DNA from 4 places in the Noviherbaspirillum album genome. Region 1 is predicted to be linked to each of the others. Evidence: predicted binding sites of a transcription regulator. Region 1 holds the regulator's gene; each other region holds the start of a gene.

Region 1 (4,369 bases):
GATCTGGTGAATAAGTCTCGAATTCCGTCACATGGAAGACGAGACTTTTGCTGTTGCGGTTCTTGCGCGCGAGGAATCCGGTGAACGTGTACATGACGCCCAATTCAGCCTGATTGAACCGGCCGGAAATTTCTCCGGCCGCGACGGCGATCATCTCGAATTCAATCTGGCGAGGGATACCTGCCTCAATCTGCTCCGACACATGCATCAGCTTGGCTGAAACGATCGGTATGCCTGCCGGGGTGTAACGCATTACTTCGCGTTCGGCAATCGAGGCAATCAGACGAAACTGGTTCACACTCCCCTGCTGACGCAATTACGCCGCAGTTGCCTCGGAACGCTGGCTCTTGGCAGCATCTTCCTTCTGCACAGCCTTCATCATCGGGGACGGGGAAGTCTCGGCCTTCTTCATCTTGACGGTCAGGTGACGCAGGACGGCATCATTGAACTTGAAGCTGGTTTCAATTTCAGCCAGCGTCTCGCCGTCGCACTCGATATTCATGCAGACGTAATGCGCCTTGGCCAGTTTCTCGATCATGTAAGCCATTTGACGGCGGCCCCAGTCCTCAACGCGATGCACCTTGCCGTTGCGGGCGCTCACGATACCTTTGTAGCGCTCGATCATCGCAGGCACTTGCTCGCTCTGATCCGGATGGACGATAAAAACGATTTCATAATGACGCATGTAATCTCCTTATGGACGGATTAAACAATCGCCCACCCCGGCGTCAAGACGGGTGTGGGAAGAGGAAAGCCCGCTATGATAACCCGCCCTCAATAAAAGCTCAATACTTTCAGGGACTTATTCCGCCCGGTTTGCCTTATCCCGTGCTACGGTCAAAAGCCGCTTGCAATTGGACAAAAGCTGTATAAAAATACAGGCTGTCTATATCAACAGGGCTCTTCTCTCGCGAGACGCGTTCATTTCCTGGGCCGGAACCATGCTCAAACTCACTGCACGCCAGGAGCAAATCCTGAACCTCATCCGCGAAGCCATCGACAATACCGGCTTCCCTCCCACCCGCGCTGAAATCGCAAGCGAACTCGGCTTCAAGTCGGCCAATGCCGCGGAAGAACATTTGCAGGCACTCGCTCGCAAAGGCGCGATTGAAATTTCGCCAGGCACCTCCCGCGGCATCCGGCTGCTCGACATGAACGGCAACGGCACCGTCCGCTTCGGCGGCCACCAGCTGTCCTTGCCGCATCCATCGCTGATGCAGTTGAACTTGCCGCTGATCGGACGCGTCGCGGCCGGTTCGCCGATTCTTGCGAACGAACATGTCGAAGCCAATTATCGCGTCGACCCTTCATTGTTCTCCGCGAAGCCCGACTATCTCCTCAAGGTCAGGGGCTTGTCGATGCGGGACATAGGCATTCTTGACGGCGACCTGCTTGCAGTCAAGAAATCCGACACAGCGAAGAACGGCCAGATCGTCGTCGCCCGCCTCGGCGATGAAGTGACTGTCAAGCGTTACAAAAAAACAGGTTCGCTGATCGAACTGTTACCCGAAAATCCCGATTTCGAACCGATACGGGTTGATTCCGGTGATGAAAGCTTTGCCCTTGAAGGCCTGGCGGTCGGCTTGCTGCGCTCCTGGCACTGATTTACCGCATCAGGCCACGCTGAATCGGCGCGAAGTATTGAATATGCAAAGACTGTTCAATGCTTCGTTTTCGCAAGAATCTGGCGAGCAATGCCTCTGAGGATATTGACCTCTTCCGTTTCCAGTTGCGTCCGCGAAAATAAGCGACGCAGCCTGGGCATCAGCTTCTTAGGATTCTCCGGATCCAGGAATTCTATGGCGACCAAGGCTTTTTCTAGATGGTCATACATGCCATCTATCTGCGTCACGCCGGCCGCCTCCCCTTGAAATCCGATGGGCGAGGCACCAATTTCATTGCCGGTTTCAGCAACCCTCGCCTCATAGGCGAGAATCTGTACGGCTTGCGCAAGGTTCAATGAGGAATATGCCGGGTTGGCCGGAATATTGATCAATGCGTTGCAGCGCTCGATGATCTCGTTTGGCAAGCCGTAGCGCTCGCTTCCGAACACCAGTGCAGCATTCAGCAAAGGATCGCCAGCCAGGGTCGCGGCAAGCGACCTTGGCGTTGCCACCGGCGGAGAAAACTCCCGCAGGCGAGCGGTCAATGCAGCCGCGAAGTTGCAGCCATCGATGGCTTCCTCGAATGAACCGACCACGCGCGCCTTTTCCAGCACATCCTGTGCTCCACTGGCGAATGCGAGCGCTTCTTCCTGTGTGGTCGCGTCGGTGAACCGCGGGTTCACCAGAACCAGCTCCGAAAATCCCATTGTTTTCATTGCACGCGCGACCGCGCCGATATTGCCGGGATGACTTGTTTCGACAAGCACGAAGCGTAGCCGGGGAAAAACAGAAGTATTGGTTTGTGGCTGGTTCATTTAGAATAGCGGGATTGCGCGGCACGAAATCAGGTCTCCGATGCCGCATTGCTCATTAATATTATTTGATGCGGTTCCGAACGCGGTTGGCGTGGGAGCCGCAATTTTAACGGAACCTCTATGCATCCCATGCTGAATACGGCGGTCAAGGCCGCCCGTCGCGCCGCCTCGATTATCAATCGCGCAACTTTCGATCTCGATCGTATCCAGGTTACAGAGAAAAGGCACAACGACTTTGTGACCGAAGTGGACCAGGCCGCCGAGCAGGCGATCATCGACGTTCTGAAAACAGCATATCCCGACCACGCAATCCTTGCCGAAGAGTCCGGCGCATCGAGCAATCTCCATGACGAGAATGAAAATGTCTGGATCATCGATCCCCTCGACGGCACCACCAATTTCATCCACGGCTTTCCGCAATACTGCGTTTCGATCGCCTTGCAGCAGCGCGGCCAGATTACCCAGGCGGTCATCTTCGATCCGACTCGCAACGATCTCTTTACGGCCACCAAGGGCGCCGGGGCCTATCTGAATGAAAAGCGCATCCGTGTTGCACGTCGCGACAAGATGGCCGATGCCCTGATCGGTACTGGCTTCCCGTTCCGCGACATGGCGGGCCTGGACGAATACCTGAAGATGTTCAAGGTCATGACCGAAAAATGCGCAGGGCTTCGCCGCCCGGGCGCGGCCGCACTCGACCTGGCCTATGTCGCCGCCGGACGGCTTGACGGCTTCTTCGAGAAAGGACTGCAGACCTGGGACATGGCGGCCGGCTCGCTGCTGGTCACCGAAGCCGGCGGCATCGTCGGCAATTTTTCCGGCGATTCCGATTACCTTTACAAGGGCAATGTCATCGCCGGCAGCCCCAAGGTGTTTGCGCAGATGGTCAACCTGCTGTCGCCATTCGCCAAATAAGTTTTTCTCTTCAATGTGGACGGGTCGGGCGTGTCTTCACATGACACCTGCCCGAGTCGGGTGCGCAGTATTCCGCAGGCCTTACCCCCTGCCGCGCCGCTGATACAGCCTCGACACATTTCCACCGATAGCCTGTCTTCGGGCGTGATACCCGAACAGGCACCTTCTTGTGAGTTTCAATGTCTTTTTCCGAACTTGGCCTAGCCAGTGAAATCGTCCGCGCCGTTACCGAACAAGGCTACAGCGCCCCGACACCGATTCAGGCCCAGGCCATCCCTGCAGTATTGTGCGGCGGCGACCTGCTGGCCGGAGCCCAGACCGGCACCGGCAAGACCGCCGGCTTCACGCTGCCCCTGCTGCAACGCCTGTCCTCCACCCTCCCGAAGACCCCCGGCACCAGGCCGGTCCGCGCCCTCGTTCTTACACCGACGCGGGAGCTTGCCGCGCAGGTCGAGGACAGCGTGCGCACCTACGGCAAGTACCTCAAGCTGAAGTCCGCGGTCATCTTCGGCGGCGTCAATGTCAATCCGCAGATCAAGACGCTGGCCAACGGCGTCGACATCCTGGTGGCGACGCCGGGGCGCCTGCTCGACCATCTGCAGCAAGGCACCGTCAATCTCTCGCACGTTGAGATTCTGGTTCTCGATGAAGCGGACCGGATGCTGGACATGGGTTTCATCCGCGACATCCGCCGCATCCTGGCGATCTTGCCGAAGCAGCGCCAGAACCTGCTGTTCTCGGCCACTTTCTCGGACGAGATCAAGGCATTGGCCGACAGCCTGCTGAATTCGCCGGCAATGATCGAAGTGGCGCGGCGCAACTCCACCGTCGAAGTCATCAGCCAGAAAATCCACCCGGTGGACCGCAACCGCAAGCATCCGCTGCTGGCGCACCTGATCAAGTCGAACGACTGGACGCAGGTCCTGGTCTTCACCCGCACCAAGCATGGCGCGAACAAGCTCGTCGAACAGCTCGGCAAGGATGGCATCACCGGCATGGCCATCCACGGCAACAAGAGCCAGGCGGCCCGTACGC
Region 2 (4,369 bases), on a different contig from region 1:
GGATTTCTTACATTCGGACCCTATGCAAGGCTTGCACCCGGTGCCTATCAATTCAAACTAGTTTACGATAGCGCCGAAGCTTCTACCGCCGAGGTGGGGTGGTGGGATCTCGTCCTGATGGACGATAACGCCAAATCAATACCTGTAATCCGTGATGAGTTACCGGGTTCGGCCGGAATGGAAAAAGAGATATCAGGTAATTTCAATGTCGAAGGTACCGCTCACAAAGTTGAAATTCGTACGTATTCCAATGGTGGACATGCGCTGCGCGTTCATCGGCTGACCATTACCCGCCAATCCCCGAATTCTCCGAATATAAGAATAAATGAATGATTAACAAACCTTTAGTCAGTCTCGTCGTCCCGCTCTACAACGAAGAACGGTATGCCTACGACAATCTGCATGCAATTCTCGCTGGCGCCGAAACTTCGTGGGCTGACATTGAACTGATCGCCGTTGATGATGGCTCCCGTGACATGACGGTCAAGGAAGTCGAACGCGCGGCTGCACGGGATCCGCGCATTTCCGTCATTGCCTTCACGCGCAATTTCGGCAAGGAGGCTGCGATTCACGCCGGGCTGGAACAGGCCAAAGGGGAAGTCGCCATCGTGCTTGATTCGGATCTTCAACATCCTCCGGCACTGATTCCGCAAATGCTCGAACTGTGGCGTGGCGGTGCCTTCGTGGTCGAGGCGGTAAAAAGCCACCGCGGGGTGGAAACATTTTCCGGAAAATTGTTCGCCCGGACATTCTATTTTCTCTTCCGCCATCTCGCCGGCCTTGACCTTGCCGGACAGTCCGACTTCAAGCTCCTCGATCGCCAGGTGATCGACACCTACCTGGCCTTCCCTGAACGGCACAGGTTTTTCCGCGGCTTGATTGGATGGGCGAGGTTCCCGAGCGCTCAGATTCCATTTTCGGTACCCGAACGCGCAGGCGGCACGAGCCAGTGGAACAAGCTGAAGCTGATCCGCTACGCGATCAACAATCTGACCCATTTTTCCAGCTTGCCATTGCGGCTGGTCACCTACATAGGCATGGGCACCTTATCCATAGGAGCGGTAGTAGGCATTGTGAGTCTGGTGCAGAAGTTTCGCGGTGCGGCGATAGACGGCTTCACCACGGTCAATCTGCTGATTATTCTCATGGGCGGGGCGATCCTGCTGGGGCTTGGCATCGTCGGCCATTATCTGGCCCTTATCTATGATGAAATCAAGGGCAGGCCAAACTATCTCATCAGGCCCTGGAAAAAGGATTCCATCAATGAATGAGCCGCTGATCGCTTTCTTTGCGGTGCTTTGCAACGTAACGGCACAGCTGAGCATGAAGTACTCCAGCCATGAAACCTTGGCGAACAAGTGGAGTTACCTGACGTCTCCATGGCTCTTGCTGGCCGTGGTCCTTTATGGTCTCAGCTTCTTGCTGACGATACGGGTATTCGCAGTAAATCCATTAAGCGTGGCATCGCCGACGATGGCCGGCGCCACCTTCTTTCTGATTGCAACCAGCAGTACGCTGCTCTTCGGGGAAAGCTTCGGCCTGCAGAAGGCCGCAGGCATCGTGCTGATCTTTGCAGGAATATTTTTCCTCACCCGGTCCCAGTAGCATCGTTCCAATGTTCCTGCGTCCAGCTTGGCTAGAGTTGTGGGGTTGGGGCTCTTTTGCAGGTTTGCATATGGCATATTGCATAAGCAACGCAACGCAGATTGGTCAAGGCCGTTCCTGATCGGCTCCGCTACCGGGAGCCCCTTTCGCAGGCAACCATCGCCCCGGCATCCGGACGGTTGATCATCAAAAGCAAAACGCCATGTCCTGAAACCAAGCAGGAACATGGCGTTTTCGATGGCAATCAGTGGTCACTTGCGCTGGCTGCCATGCTGGTCTTCAAGCCCGCGGCCCGTCCTGTGCTGCAATTCATCGATACGCTCCGACGCTTCCGCCTTGGTGAGATCGTCGTCGACTGTTTCATTGGCTTGTTCCGCCAGAGTCTTCAGATAGGATTTCTGCGCTCCGGTCATCGGTTCGTCGCCCGTGGTCCAATTCTTCGGATCCTTGAGCATGTTGCTGTCTTGAGCGTTGTCTTGGGTTTGCTTGTCCATTGCTTTCTCCATTTAAGAGGCAGATAGATGCGATTTCGTTTTGCCAGGCTGTAATGCCATCTGGCTAACGAGTATCCGTCCCTTAAAGACTGTATAAAAATACAGTAGTTCCGGTGCCCTTGTCTGTTTTGTCGGTTTTGTTCATTCGCAGATAGCCGGGATTGATTACGAAAGATCGTTGAGAGCGCTGCGTTATTCGCCGCAGGCGGGCGATGCGTGGAGCTTGCCAAGGCCAGCGGCACGGGGAATGAGAGTCGTTTGGGAGGGGATGCCGGCATGACATCCTATAATGTCAGTCGGCAATGCGCATCTGCACATTCAAGCCATTCAATCTTCAGGATTCAGGGCTCAGGATTTACACAAGGAAAGCTTCATGAAACAGCAAGGCTGGACCATTATCCAGACAATGATTGTCCTGCTCATCGCGGGCCTGGTCGGTGCGTATGCGGTCAATTACCTGATCGACAAGCGGTGCGAAGCCGATCCGTCGCGTTCCGTCTGCAGTCAAGGCGAGCAGCGCTGAGCCGCATGCAGCCGGAAAGAATCGAGGGAGTTTCCGGCTGCATCGCCTATCTGCTTCAATGCTCCCGAGGTAATTCTTCCCGACGCATCACGTGATGGGCAGCCTCCACGTGTTTTTTCTCCTTTCCCAGCAGGCGCTTGAGCAGGTGTTCAAGATCATCGATATAGGTGTACACCGCCGGCACCACCAGCAGGCTCAGTAAGGTGGAAGTGATCAGTCCCCCGATCACCGCGGTAGCCATCGGCGAGCGGAAGCTGGGGTCGGCGCCCCAGCCCATGGCCAGCGGCAGCATGCCGGCACCCATGGCGATCGTCGTCATCACGATGGGCCGGCTGCGCTTGTGGCAGGCATCGACCAGCGCCTCGAAGCGGCTCATGCCTGCCTGGCGCGCGAGGATCGCATAGTCCACCAGCAGGATCGAGTTCTTGGTCACGATGCCCATCAGCATGATCAGGCCGATCATCGACGGCATCGAAAGCGCCTTGCCGGTCAACAGCAGCGCAACGAAGGCGCCGCCGATCGACAACGGCAATGCCGCAAGGATCGTCACCGGTTGCATGAAATCCTTGAACAGCAGCACCAGCACGCCATAGATGCACAGCACCCCGATCAGCATGGCGAGGCCGAAGCTGGCGAACAGCGCCTGCATCTCCTGGGCGTCGCCCAGTTCAGCGATCTTCACCGAGGGCGGCAGGCTTTTCATCGAGGGCAGGGCGCGCGCTTCGGCGTTGAGCTCGCCGAGCGCGCGGCCGCCGAGTTCGACTTCCAGGATCACGTTGCGGCTGCGGTTGAGGCGGTCGATCTGCGCCGGGCCGCTGTCGATGCCGACGTCGGCGACGTTGTCGAGCATGACCGGCCCCTGCCGTCCGGGCACGGTCAGGCGCTCGATGGAGGCGAGGTCGGCGCGCACCGTGTCCGGCAGCTTCACGCGGATCGGCACCTGGCGCTCGGACAGGTTGAGCTTGGGCAGCGCGATGTCGTAGTCGCCGGCGGTGGCCACGCGCACGGTCTCGCCGATGCTCGCCGCCGTCACGCCGAGGTCGGCCGCCCTGGCGAAGTCGGGGCGGACAATGATTTCCGGCCGCACTAGCGACGCGCTAGAACTGACGTTGCCTATGCCTTGCAGGGTGCGCAGCTCGCGTTCCACCTTCTGCGCCGACTGCAGCAGTGCTACCGGATCGTCGCTGCGCAGTACCAGCTGCATCTTGACGCCAGTGTCGGGCGGGCCGACATTGAAGCGCGCTCCTGGAATCTCGGCGAGCCTCTGCCGGATCTGGTTCTCGATCTCCTGCAGCGATTCGTCGCGCTCGGTGCGATGGGTGGTGGTGAGCGTCAGCACCGCGCGCCGCGCTTCGGCGGTGGCGCCGGGCACGAAGGCATCGCCGCTGGAGCCGCCGCCGATCGAGCTGAACACGCTTTCTATGCCCTTGACCTGCATGGCCGCCAGCCTGGCCTGTTCCGCGACGAGGCGGGTTTCCGCGAGCGCGCTGCCGGGCGGCAGTTCGATATTGATCTGGGTCTGGCTGCGGTCCGCCGACGGCACGAAGCCGGTCGGCAGCAGCGTCACCAGCGCCAGCGAAGCGACGAAGAACACGCCGGAGGCGATCGCCGTGAACAGCCTGTGGCGCAGGCACCATTGCATGGTGGCGAGATACTTGCGCATGATCCAGCCGTCCTGCACCGGCTCGGCATGTTTGGCCGGCTTGAGCAGGTAGGCCGCCATCATGGGCGTGAGCAGGCGTGCCAC
Region 3 (4,369 bases), on a different contig from region 1:
ATCTGTTCCCGGACATCCGCGGAATGGCCGCCTCCTGCCAGTCGTTTACGCAGATCATGCTGGCGGCGGTGGTGTCGGGCGTGGTCGCGCCTTTTCTGTGGCATTCGGTGCTGTGGCTGGCCGCCGGCCAGCTTGCGTTCACCGCGATTGCACTGTGCCTGTGGCTGGGCGGGCGCTCCTATCATCATGCACATAAAGACAGCGTCAATGCATGGGAAACCGTACCGGTAGAGTAAACGCGATGACCGTCGACCTTCGCGAACTGGCCAGCCGCTTCCCGCATCCCGGGCGTGTGCAAGCCATTTATGTGCGGCCCGTACGGCGCGGCGCAACACGGCAGCTGGACCAGGCTGTCGCGATTGCCGGGCGCGGCTTGCAGGATGACCACATCGCGGCAAGGTCGCAGGGAGGCAAGCGGCAGGTCACGCTGCTGCAGGCCGAGCATCTGCCGGTCATTGCCTCGCTCATCGGCAAGAAGGATGTCGATCCCGCATTGCTGCGCCGTAATCTGGTGATTGCCGGTTTGAACCTGAGTGCCGCCCGCAGCCTGTTCAATGACCGTCCGCTAATGCTTTGCCTGGGTCCCGAGGTGCAGCTCGCGCTGACCGGTTCCTGCGATCCATGTTCCCGCATGGAAGAGCTGCTCGGCCCCGGCGCCTACAACGCCATGCGCGGACACGGCGGCATGACCGCGCGCGTCCTGAGCGGCGGCGTGATCCGTGTCGGGGATGCGGTACGCTGCATGCCCGTTGCCGATCGGCCAGCCGATTTTTCCAAATAACCGGAAACTGTCTGCGGCATGATGACTCTACAGCACATTGATGCTGAAGCGAGTGATCGCAATGAGAGTACAAGTCTTCCACGAAGAGGCCAACGGCAGCCGTACCGATTTCGGCGTATATGAACTGACGCACATGCCGCCGATTGCCGAACCGTTCCCGATCAATAGCCAGACTTTCTACGTCGCAAAGGCTTATTTCGGACCGGACGATACCGGCATGTATGAACTGATCCTGGAAGGAGAGCCGAGGGCGGTGCAGTAAGCCGATGATGAAGCCGCAGCTGCATTGCCCCGTTATCCCGAACGGATGTTGCGGATGCCGCCTTCATCTTGATATAGCTACAGGTCAAAACAGATCGAGCTGGCCATTCGCCGCTTTCCCCGGCGTGCCGCATTTCGGCGGCACCGACAGCGGCCGCCGAAATGCGGAACCGTCCAGCCTGGCAAACCCGTCCGCGCGCCTGTCGAGCCCGAGGCGCGCCAGCAGCTTGTCGAAGCGCTGCCGGATCAAATCGGCCCAGACGCCTTCGCCGCGCATTCGCCTGCCGAAATCGGCGTCGTAATCCTTCCCTCCGCGCATGTCCCTGATGCGGTTCATCACCCGTTGCGCCCGCTCGGGGAAGTGGGCCTGCAGCCATTGCTGGAACAGCGGGTTCACCTCCCACGGCAGGCGCAGAACGATATAGCTCGCGCTGGCGGCGCCTGCCTCGGCGGCGGCAACGAGAATGCGCTCCAGGTCCGGTTCGGTAACGAAGGGAATCACCGGTGCGATGCTGACGCCCACCGGAATGCCGGCCTCGGTCAGCGTGCGTATCGTGCGCAGCCGCCTGGCGGGCGCGGTCGCGCGCGGCTCGAGCGTGCGCGCGATCGCAGGGTCCAGCGTCGTGATCGTCATCGCCACGACTGCCTGGCGCCTTGCCGCCATCGGTGCCAGCAGGTCGATATCGCGTTCCACCATCGACGACTTTGTGATCACGGCCAGCGGATGCTCGCATTCCCGAAGTACTTCGAGGATGCGCCGCGTGAGTTTCAGGTCCCGTTCGCAGGGCTGATAGGCGTCGGTGTTGACGCCGATCGCAATCGGTTCGGGTGTGTACGAAGGTGCCGCCAGTTCGCGCCGCAGCAAGTCTGGCGCATTCACCTTGGCGAATACCTGGGTCTCGAAATCCAGGCCGGGCGACAGGCCGAGGTAGCTGTGCGTGGGCCGCGCAAAGCAATAGATGCAGCCATGCTCGCAGCCGCGATACGGATTGAGCGACACGTTGAACGGAATGTCGGGCGAGGCATTGCGCGTCAGGATGGTCCTTGCCTGTTCGTCGAAGACGCGCGTTCCCGGCGCGCCGGAGAATGCATCATGGTCCACATCGTCGCTGTGCCATCCGTCGTCGAAGCCGGAGCGCAGCTGCGTCTCGTAACGGCCCTGCATGTTCGATACTGCCCCGCGGCCCTTGCGGGTTGCCCACGGCCGTACCTCTTCCTGCACCTGTACCTGCACAGGCTCTGCGTCGATCCTGCCATCGCGATTGCGTTCCTTCATGACGTCGAAAAACTGCTAATAAACTGTATATAAATACAGCATATTACGCACGCATTGCGGGGGCTGCAAGATAGGGAGGGCCGCGCGTATTGCCTTCCATTCACGCTGCCACTATGTCAACAACTATACGGAACTAACTTGGGATTTGCGCTTCTTACAGGACCTTGCGGTTTTATCAATGTACTTGAACGTGCTTCAACTTTCTGCGGGCTTCGCATGCGTCATCTGCGAAATGTAACGGCGGCAGCGCGCATTTCTCCTCATGCCGGGTTGTCCATTTCCTTCAGTCGAATCTTTTCCCGGCAGTTGAACGCTACGTCACCAACCTGAAAAGGAGATACATAATGGCAATCACGTCGAAAGATAATTCGGGCATGCTCACTGGTCTGTTCCGAGACCGCGAAAGCGCAGAGCGTGCCTACCAGGGCCTTTCCTCGCGCGGTTATACCAAGGACGATATCAATATTGTGATGTCCGACGACGCGAGGAAAAAACACTTCTCCGGCGGCGCCAGCACCGAGCTGGGTAACAAGGCAGCCGAGGGCGCCGGCATCGGCGGCGCGGTCGGCGGTACGCTGGGCGCGACGCTCGCGGCGCTGACCGCCACCGGCACCAGCCTCGCCTTGCCTGGACTCGGCCTCGTGATCGCAGGCCCGCTGGCAGCGGCAGCCGCGGGCGCCGGCGCCGGCGCTGCAACCGGCGGCCTGCTCGGCGCATTGATTGGCTGGGGCATTCCGGAAGAACGCGTCAAGCACTATGAAAGCGGCCTGAAGGAAGGCGGCATTCTCATGGGCGTGAATCCGCGTTCCGACGACGATGCCAGCTATATCGAAAACCATTGGCGCACCAACCAGGGCGAGCACATCTATCGCCCAGGCAGCACTAGCACTAGCGCCAGCGGCATCGGTACACAGGGCAGCGGCGATACGGTGGTCGGCGTCTACGACAACTATGCTGATGCACAAAGCGCCGTGCAGGCGCTGGAAGCATCGGGCTTTCCGCGTTCCAGGGTTCAGCTCAATCCCGAGAACGACCTCGATAGCGACACCACGACTACCGACACTTCACAGAGCTCCGGCGGCATCGGCGGCTTCTTCCGTTCACTGTTCGGCGGCAACGACGATTACAAGGAACACCATGACGTGTATGCAGAATCCGTGCGTCGCGGCAGCTATGTGCTGACCGTTGACGTCAACAGCGAAGAAGAAACCGACCGCGCCTCCGATATCATGAACCGCTTCAATGCAGTCGATGTCGACGAGCGTACAAGCCACTGGAAGAAGCAGGGCTGGAGCGGATACGACGAGAGCGCACCGCGCTATACCCGCGACCAGATCGTCAACGAGCGAAGCGCGTACACCTCATCGGCCGCGCTTGGCAATAGCGGAACAACCGCAGGAGCGACTGCGGCCACGACCGGCACATCGCGCATTCCGGTGATCGAGGAAGAGCTCAAGGTCGGCAAGCGCGAAGTGCAGCGCGGCGGTGTGCGCGTGTTCCAGCGCGTGCGTGATACCCCGGTGCATGAATCCGTGCAACTGCGCGAGGAGCATGTGAAGGTGGAGCGCCATGCGGTCGACAAGCCGGCGACCGCCGCCGACCTGGCGGCATTCAAGGAAGGTTCGGTTGAGCTGCGTGAAACCGCCGAGGAAGCCGTGGTCTCCAAGACCGCGCGCGTAGTCGAGGAAGTCGTGGTCGGCAAGGAAGTGACGCAACGCACCGAGCAGATCAATGACACCGTGCGCCGCACCGACGTCGAGGTTGAGCAGCTCGGCGCATCGCGCGCCGGGACAACGATCGGCGACGATGACACCGACTTCCGCCGCCACTGGCAGACTGCTTACGGTTCCACTGGCGGCCGCTACGAAGATTATGACGACGCCTATCGTTATGGCTCGACGATGGCAGGCAGCGATCGCTACAAGAACTACCAGTGGTCCGATGTCGAGCCGCAGCTGCGCAGTGATTGGGAAAGCAATCACCCGGGCAGCACCTGGGACAAGGTGAAGGATGCGGTGCGCTATGGCGCTGAACGCGTGAGCGGTTCTTCC
Region 4 (4,369 bases), on a different contig from region 1:
CAGTTCAGTCAGCGCGGCCTTGCCGAAACGCTTGACGATGCTATTGCGCGGCAATTTCCTGAATTGGCCGATCGTCCTGCACGCAATTGCCTTCAAGGTTTCAGCATGAGGAGCCAGAGACTCGATGAGCGTGATAGGAAGCGCGTCAACGACGTTCGCGTACATGTCCTGGTCGGCCATGACACCATCATCGTATTGCGCCAGCCACCATACGGCCGTCGCCGTCGGCGCCGCGGCGATACTAGCCGTCAGCCCAAGCTCTTGGAAACCTTTTCTCAGCCGGTCGACGATAGCAGCTACCCCGCCGAACAGACGGAGGCTGGCTGACACGTCGAGCAGTAGTCCGGCCGGACGCAGCGAAACTTCGGGCGTGAAATGGAGCGCCCAAAGAGCCGCTTCTGTCAGGGCCTTTTCCTCTGCCTCGATGTCGCGCTGCACCAGCATCACGTTTGCAGAGCGCGTGCGCGCGCCAGACTCCGACATGCCAGGAACGATGCCGCATTCCTCAGCACAGCGACTGACCCATGCAACTCGCTTGGATTCGGTGATGACTAGTGGGACGGTGGCTCGCAGGTTCTCCTGCAGCGCCTCAGGCCAGCGTCGGAACGCCAGATCGAGGGGCAACTGGGGATGAAACGAGGCTATCCACATAGGGTGTCTCAACAGGTACGACGGTGCTGCGCTGGGCTCGGTCGAGCGCGCGCTTCATTGATGGCGGAAAGAACGCGGGCAACAAGACTGGAGCTGCAGCTGCGGGTCCGCGGCGCTTGAACACATCCACGGTGAGTTGTCCGAAAGGCGCGGGCTCGCACTGCAGACGCAACGGCGCCGGCGACGGCTCAAGTCTGGTGTTGGCCGGACGCAGAATGAAGGTGAGCCCGTCGGCGCCGGCGGCGACGACCTGCAAGCGACGAAGATGCTCGGCCTTTGCTGTGGGGTGCCAGCTGATCAACGCACCTGCGCTGCCACTTCTCAGAACCTGCTCTGCTGTCCATAAGCGATCGGCAGGCTTTTCCACGTTGATGATCAACACGTTCCTGACATCGATGCCGAACTGATCGAGCGCGGGCGCAATCAAGTCATGCGGAGAACCCAGCAAGACAATGGCTTTGCCGGCCTGAGATAACGACTTTAGAGCTGGAGCCAGGATACGAAACTCGCCGCCACCCTGATGGTTCCAGAGGATCTCGGTGAGCGCGGATACGTTCCAACCGTTCCCGGGCAGTTCCGCGTCCAGGCCGGAATAGCCGGTGGAAAGGGTCGTTACCCGAGATCTGCCAAGTGCGTCGGCTCGCCAGAGCGAGTCCCGCAGTGAATCCGCCAGCGCAAAAAACCGGTCGCGCTTCTCTGCTGCTGTACTGTCGCTTCCCGATATAATGGACAAGATTGCCTCTTCGATAACTATCCGCAGTTGCCAAACGAACACGAAACACATGTATATTTATACAGTGTTTACGGCAGTATAGCGACGCGAGGAAAGAAGTAAACCGCCACCTGCATGCCAATTCTTCAGCCTGCAAGCGCTCGGAACTAAAAGTTGATCATTCTGCGAACTAAAACCTGTCCAATTAGCTGTAGCACTACCCGGGCATCATTTAGTTCATGGTCGAACTAGAACTCGATTCGCGTAGCTTTTTAGCCACATGTCTACATTGGGCGAGTGGCGAGCATAAGAATTTGCATAGCGGCGCGTTCAAAAAAGCGGGGCCACTGAGTGAAAAGAAATGATTGACCGCACTCACGCTCTGCAGATGACGTGGCAAATCGTTCCGATCAGTTAATTCGCGCCGATATCACCTATACTCTTCTGACGAAACGCGGCTTTGTGTACCCGTTTGCGATGATGGACCGAACCAGCTTGCCGGCGCTGTCATGGCTCTACTTACCGCAATCGGATTTCTATCCGTATAAACGGTAGCACCTCTTTTTTTACACGATCCCATCGCAGCATTACAGGTTAGCGAAACTTTGCAAGGGCAGGATCATCCATTCTCTGTTCAGGCAATCCAGTTATCTGCGGGATTTCGGAAAGGCGCGGCATGCCCGCCTTAACGTTGACTTTGCCTTGTCTGTCTTTCCAGATAATTCCCGGCGTTCCGCCGATTCCAAATGCACTCATGATTTCCCCATTACTCCGGATTTTGTCGGCGATATCCGGCTTGGCAGTTGCCGAAAATTGCGGCGACGCTATCCAGGCTTTGCCGTGGTTTTCTTCCATCTTACGGAATGCAGCAGTTTGGTCCGCCGTGGCGAGCACTTCTATCGCTTTGGGCATGCTGGTCGGCCCAAGAGTGTCTACGAGGATCCAACGCACCTGCAGGCCTGCCTTTTCATAAGGCTGCAAGGCTTTCCATGTGTAATGGCAGAATGGGCAATTGGCGTCAACAAACACATAGAGCAAACTCTTCGGGTCAGACGTGGTGCCTTCGACTACGTAGGATGATTTTTCCAGTGTCTGAAAGACCGCTGCCATATCTGGCTTTGGGACAAACTGCGCTTCATATTGCTCAGACAGGTTCTCCCCGTTTTCCCCGATCAAGGCGCCGGCCAACAGCGTCTTCTTGTCCGCAGTGGTGAAAACGATCGAATGACGTCCACTCTGCGACAACACCCAACCGGTCAAGCCGGATGCCGCAGGAAAGGTTTTGACGACTTTTAAGCCAGCGTCTACGGCTTCTTGTATCGCTTTCGGGTATTTCTCCGTCGAGCAGGCGCTTAATGAGGTGGTTGCCAGCACAGCAGCCATGGCAAGGCGGGAAACCAGAGTGAATCCGGTTTTTTTCTGATTAGAGGTTATGTTTGACAGCATGCAGGTACCCAAGTAGCAGTTAAGTGATTAGATTGGTTGATCTTATGTGCCTACTTCTGGCGGGCACGCGCCAAAGATTGAAGAAACTTTGCCGGGTCCTGATACCCGATGACGCGGGCGCCGGTGACTTCGCTCCCGGTCTGATCGAAAAAGACAATGCCGGGCGGCCCAAACAGCTTGAACCGCTTGAGCAAGGCCTTGTCGTCGGCATTATTGGCCGTCACATCAGCCTGCAGCAGAAGCATCTCGGCGAACTGCGTTCTCACCCGTGGATCGGAAAAGGTGAATCTTTCCATCTCCTTGCATGACACGCACCAGTCGGCGTAGAAATCAAGCATCACTGCCTTGCCGGGACTCGAGGATAAAATGGCATCGAGCTCCCCGATCGACCGGATCCGCTTGAACTCTGTGGCATGAGGCGCTTGGCCAGTGAAATGGGCAAAAGGTGCCAAGGCATCCCGGCCACCTGTCGCCACTCCGACAAACTGAACCAGGCCAGCCACCGCGAACACTAGTGCCCAGGCCTTCGCCAACCAGCCACCACGACCCCGCGAGAACAGCCAAACAGCGTATCCCACGCCAAGTGCGCCCCAAGCCAGCATTTGCAATGCCGCCGGAATCACTGGCGATAGCATCCACAGCGCCGTCGCTAGCATCAGTACGCCAAAGAAGCGCTTCACGGAATCCATCCATGCGCCTGCCCGCGGCAGCAACACACCCGCAGACGCGCCGACCAAAAGCAACGGAATGCTCATGCCGACCGCCATTGCAAATAACGCACTCCCGCCGATCAAAATGTCGCGTGTATGGCTTATGTAGACGAGCACACCTGCCAGCGGCGCGGCCACGCAAGGGCCTACGATAAGCGCCGAGAGCGCGCCCATAATAAAAACGCCGACCAGCTTTCCGGCCGCCTGTCGTTCCGAGACTTGCAGAAGCTTTGATTGGATGGCGGATGGCATCTGCAACTGGTAGACACCAAACATCGACAGCGACAGCAGCACCATTAGCAATGCGAAGGTGCTGAGCACCCAGGGGTTTTGCAAACTAGCGGCCAATCCTTCTCCTGCAAGCCCAGCCGCAACACCGAAAAGTGTGTACACGATCGCCATCCCAAGCGCGTAAACTGCTGCTAGCAGCAATCCGCGTGCACGGCTCACCTTCGCCTGGTCGCCCACGATAATTGACGACAGGATCGGGACCATTGGCAGTACGCAGGGCGTGAACGACAAGCCAAGGCCAAGTAGCAGAAACAACGGCAATATGACCAGCAGGCGCCCGCTATTAAGCGATCCTTCAATCCTTCCCATTTCCGTGTCCACCGATGGGCTGGCGTTCGCGGACGTAGCACCGGTGACCGGAGTCAACCGAGCGGTGGACTCCATCGGCGAGTAGCACAACCCCTGATCGGCGCATCCCTGGGACGTGGCCCTTAAGCTGAAAGGCCCGTGCGCTTCTACCGGTATCCGGATCGTGATCGTTTTGCGGTAAGTCTCGACCTCCTTCTGGAACGTCTCGTCGAACTTTACCTTTCCTGCCGGGAGATGGGGTGCGCCGAGC

What was found. The regulator LexA, encoded in region 1, represses DNA repair genes until DNA is damaged. The targets are predictions, from matches to a motif close to ACTGTATNNNNATACAGT.
Region 2: RY831_RS06120 (DUF3072 domain-containing protein) is a predicted target of LexA. The motif match lies at 2,188-2,205, and genes of this name have one in related genera.
Region 3: RY831_RS25170 (PA0069 family radical SAM protein) is a predicted target of LexA. The motif match lies at 2,341-2,358, and genes of this name have one in related genera.
Region 4: imuA (translesion DNA synthesis-associated protein ImuA) is a predicted target of LexA. The motif match lies at 1,433-1,450, and genes of this name have one in related genera.

Annotation. Positions count from the first base shown of each region.
Region 1 is NZ_JAWIIV010000029.1:59,445-63,813, reverse strand. Features, by position in the region: gene priB (primosomal replication protein N) at 1-298, opposite strand, end outside; gene rpsF (30S ribosomal protein S6) at 317-685, opposite strand; gene lexA (transcriptional repressor LexA) at 942-1,604, shown strand; gene RY831_RS24925 (RNA methyltransferase) at 1,661-2,419, opposite strand; gene RY831_RS24920 (inositol monophosphatase family protein) at 2,540-3,334, shown strand; gene RY831_RS24915 (DEAD/DEAH box helicase) at 3,514-4,369, shown strand, end outside.
Region 2 is NZ_JAWIIV010000003.1:266,224-270,592, forward strand. Features, by position in the region: gene RY831_RS06105 (DUF6311 domain-containing protein) at 1-333, shown strand, start outside; gene RY831_RS06110 (glycosyltransferase family 2 protein) at 330-1,271, shown strand; gene RY831_RS06115 (DMT family transporter) at 1,264-1,605, shown strand; gene RY831_RS06120 (DUF3072 domain-containing protein) at 1,857-2,099, opposite strand; gene RY831_RS06125 (hypothetical protein) at 2,473-2,622, shown strand; gene RY831_RS06130 (efflux RND transporter permease subunit) at 2,678-4,369, opposite strand, start outside.
Region 3 is NZ_JAWIIV010000030.1:36,692-41,060, reverse strand. Features, by position in the region: gene RY831_RS25185 (multidrug effflux MFS transporter) at 1-236, shown strand, start outside; gene RY831_RS25180 (MOSC domain-containing protein) at 242-781, shown strand; gene RY831_RS25175 (hypothetical protein) at 843-1,043, shown strand; gene RY831_RS25170 (PA0069 family radical SAM protein) at 1,128-2,318, opposite strand; gene RY831_RS25165 (DUF2382 domain-containing protein) at 2,663-4,369, shown strand, end outside.
Region 4 is NZ_JAWIIV010000002.1:340,193-344,561, reverse strand. Features, by position in the region: gene RY831_RS04460 (Y-family DNA polymerase) at 1-651, opposite strand, end outside; gene imuA (translesion DNA synthesis-associated protein ImuA) at 590-1,384, opposite strand; gene dsbG (thiol:disulfide interchange protein DsbG) at 1,958-2,809, opposite strand; gene dsbD (protein-disulfide reductase DsbD) at 2,860-4,369, opposite strand, start outside.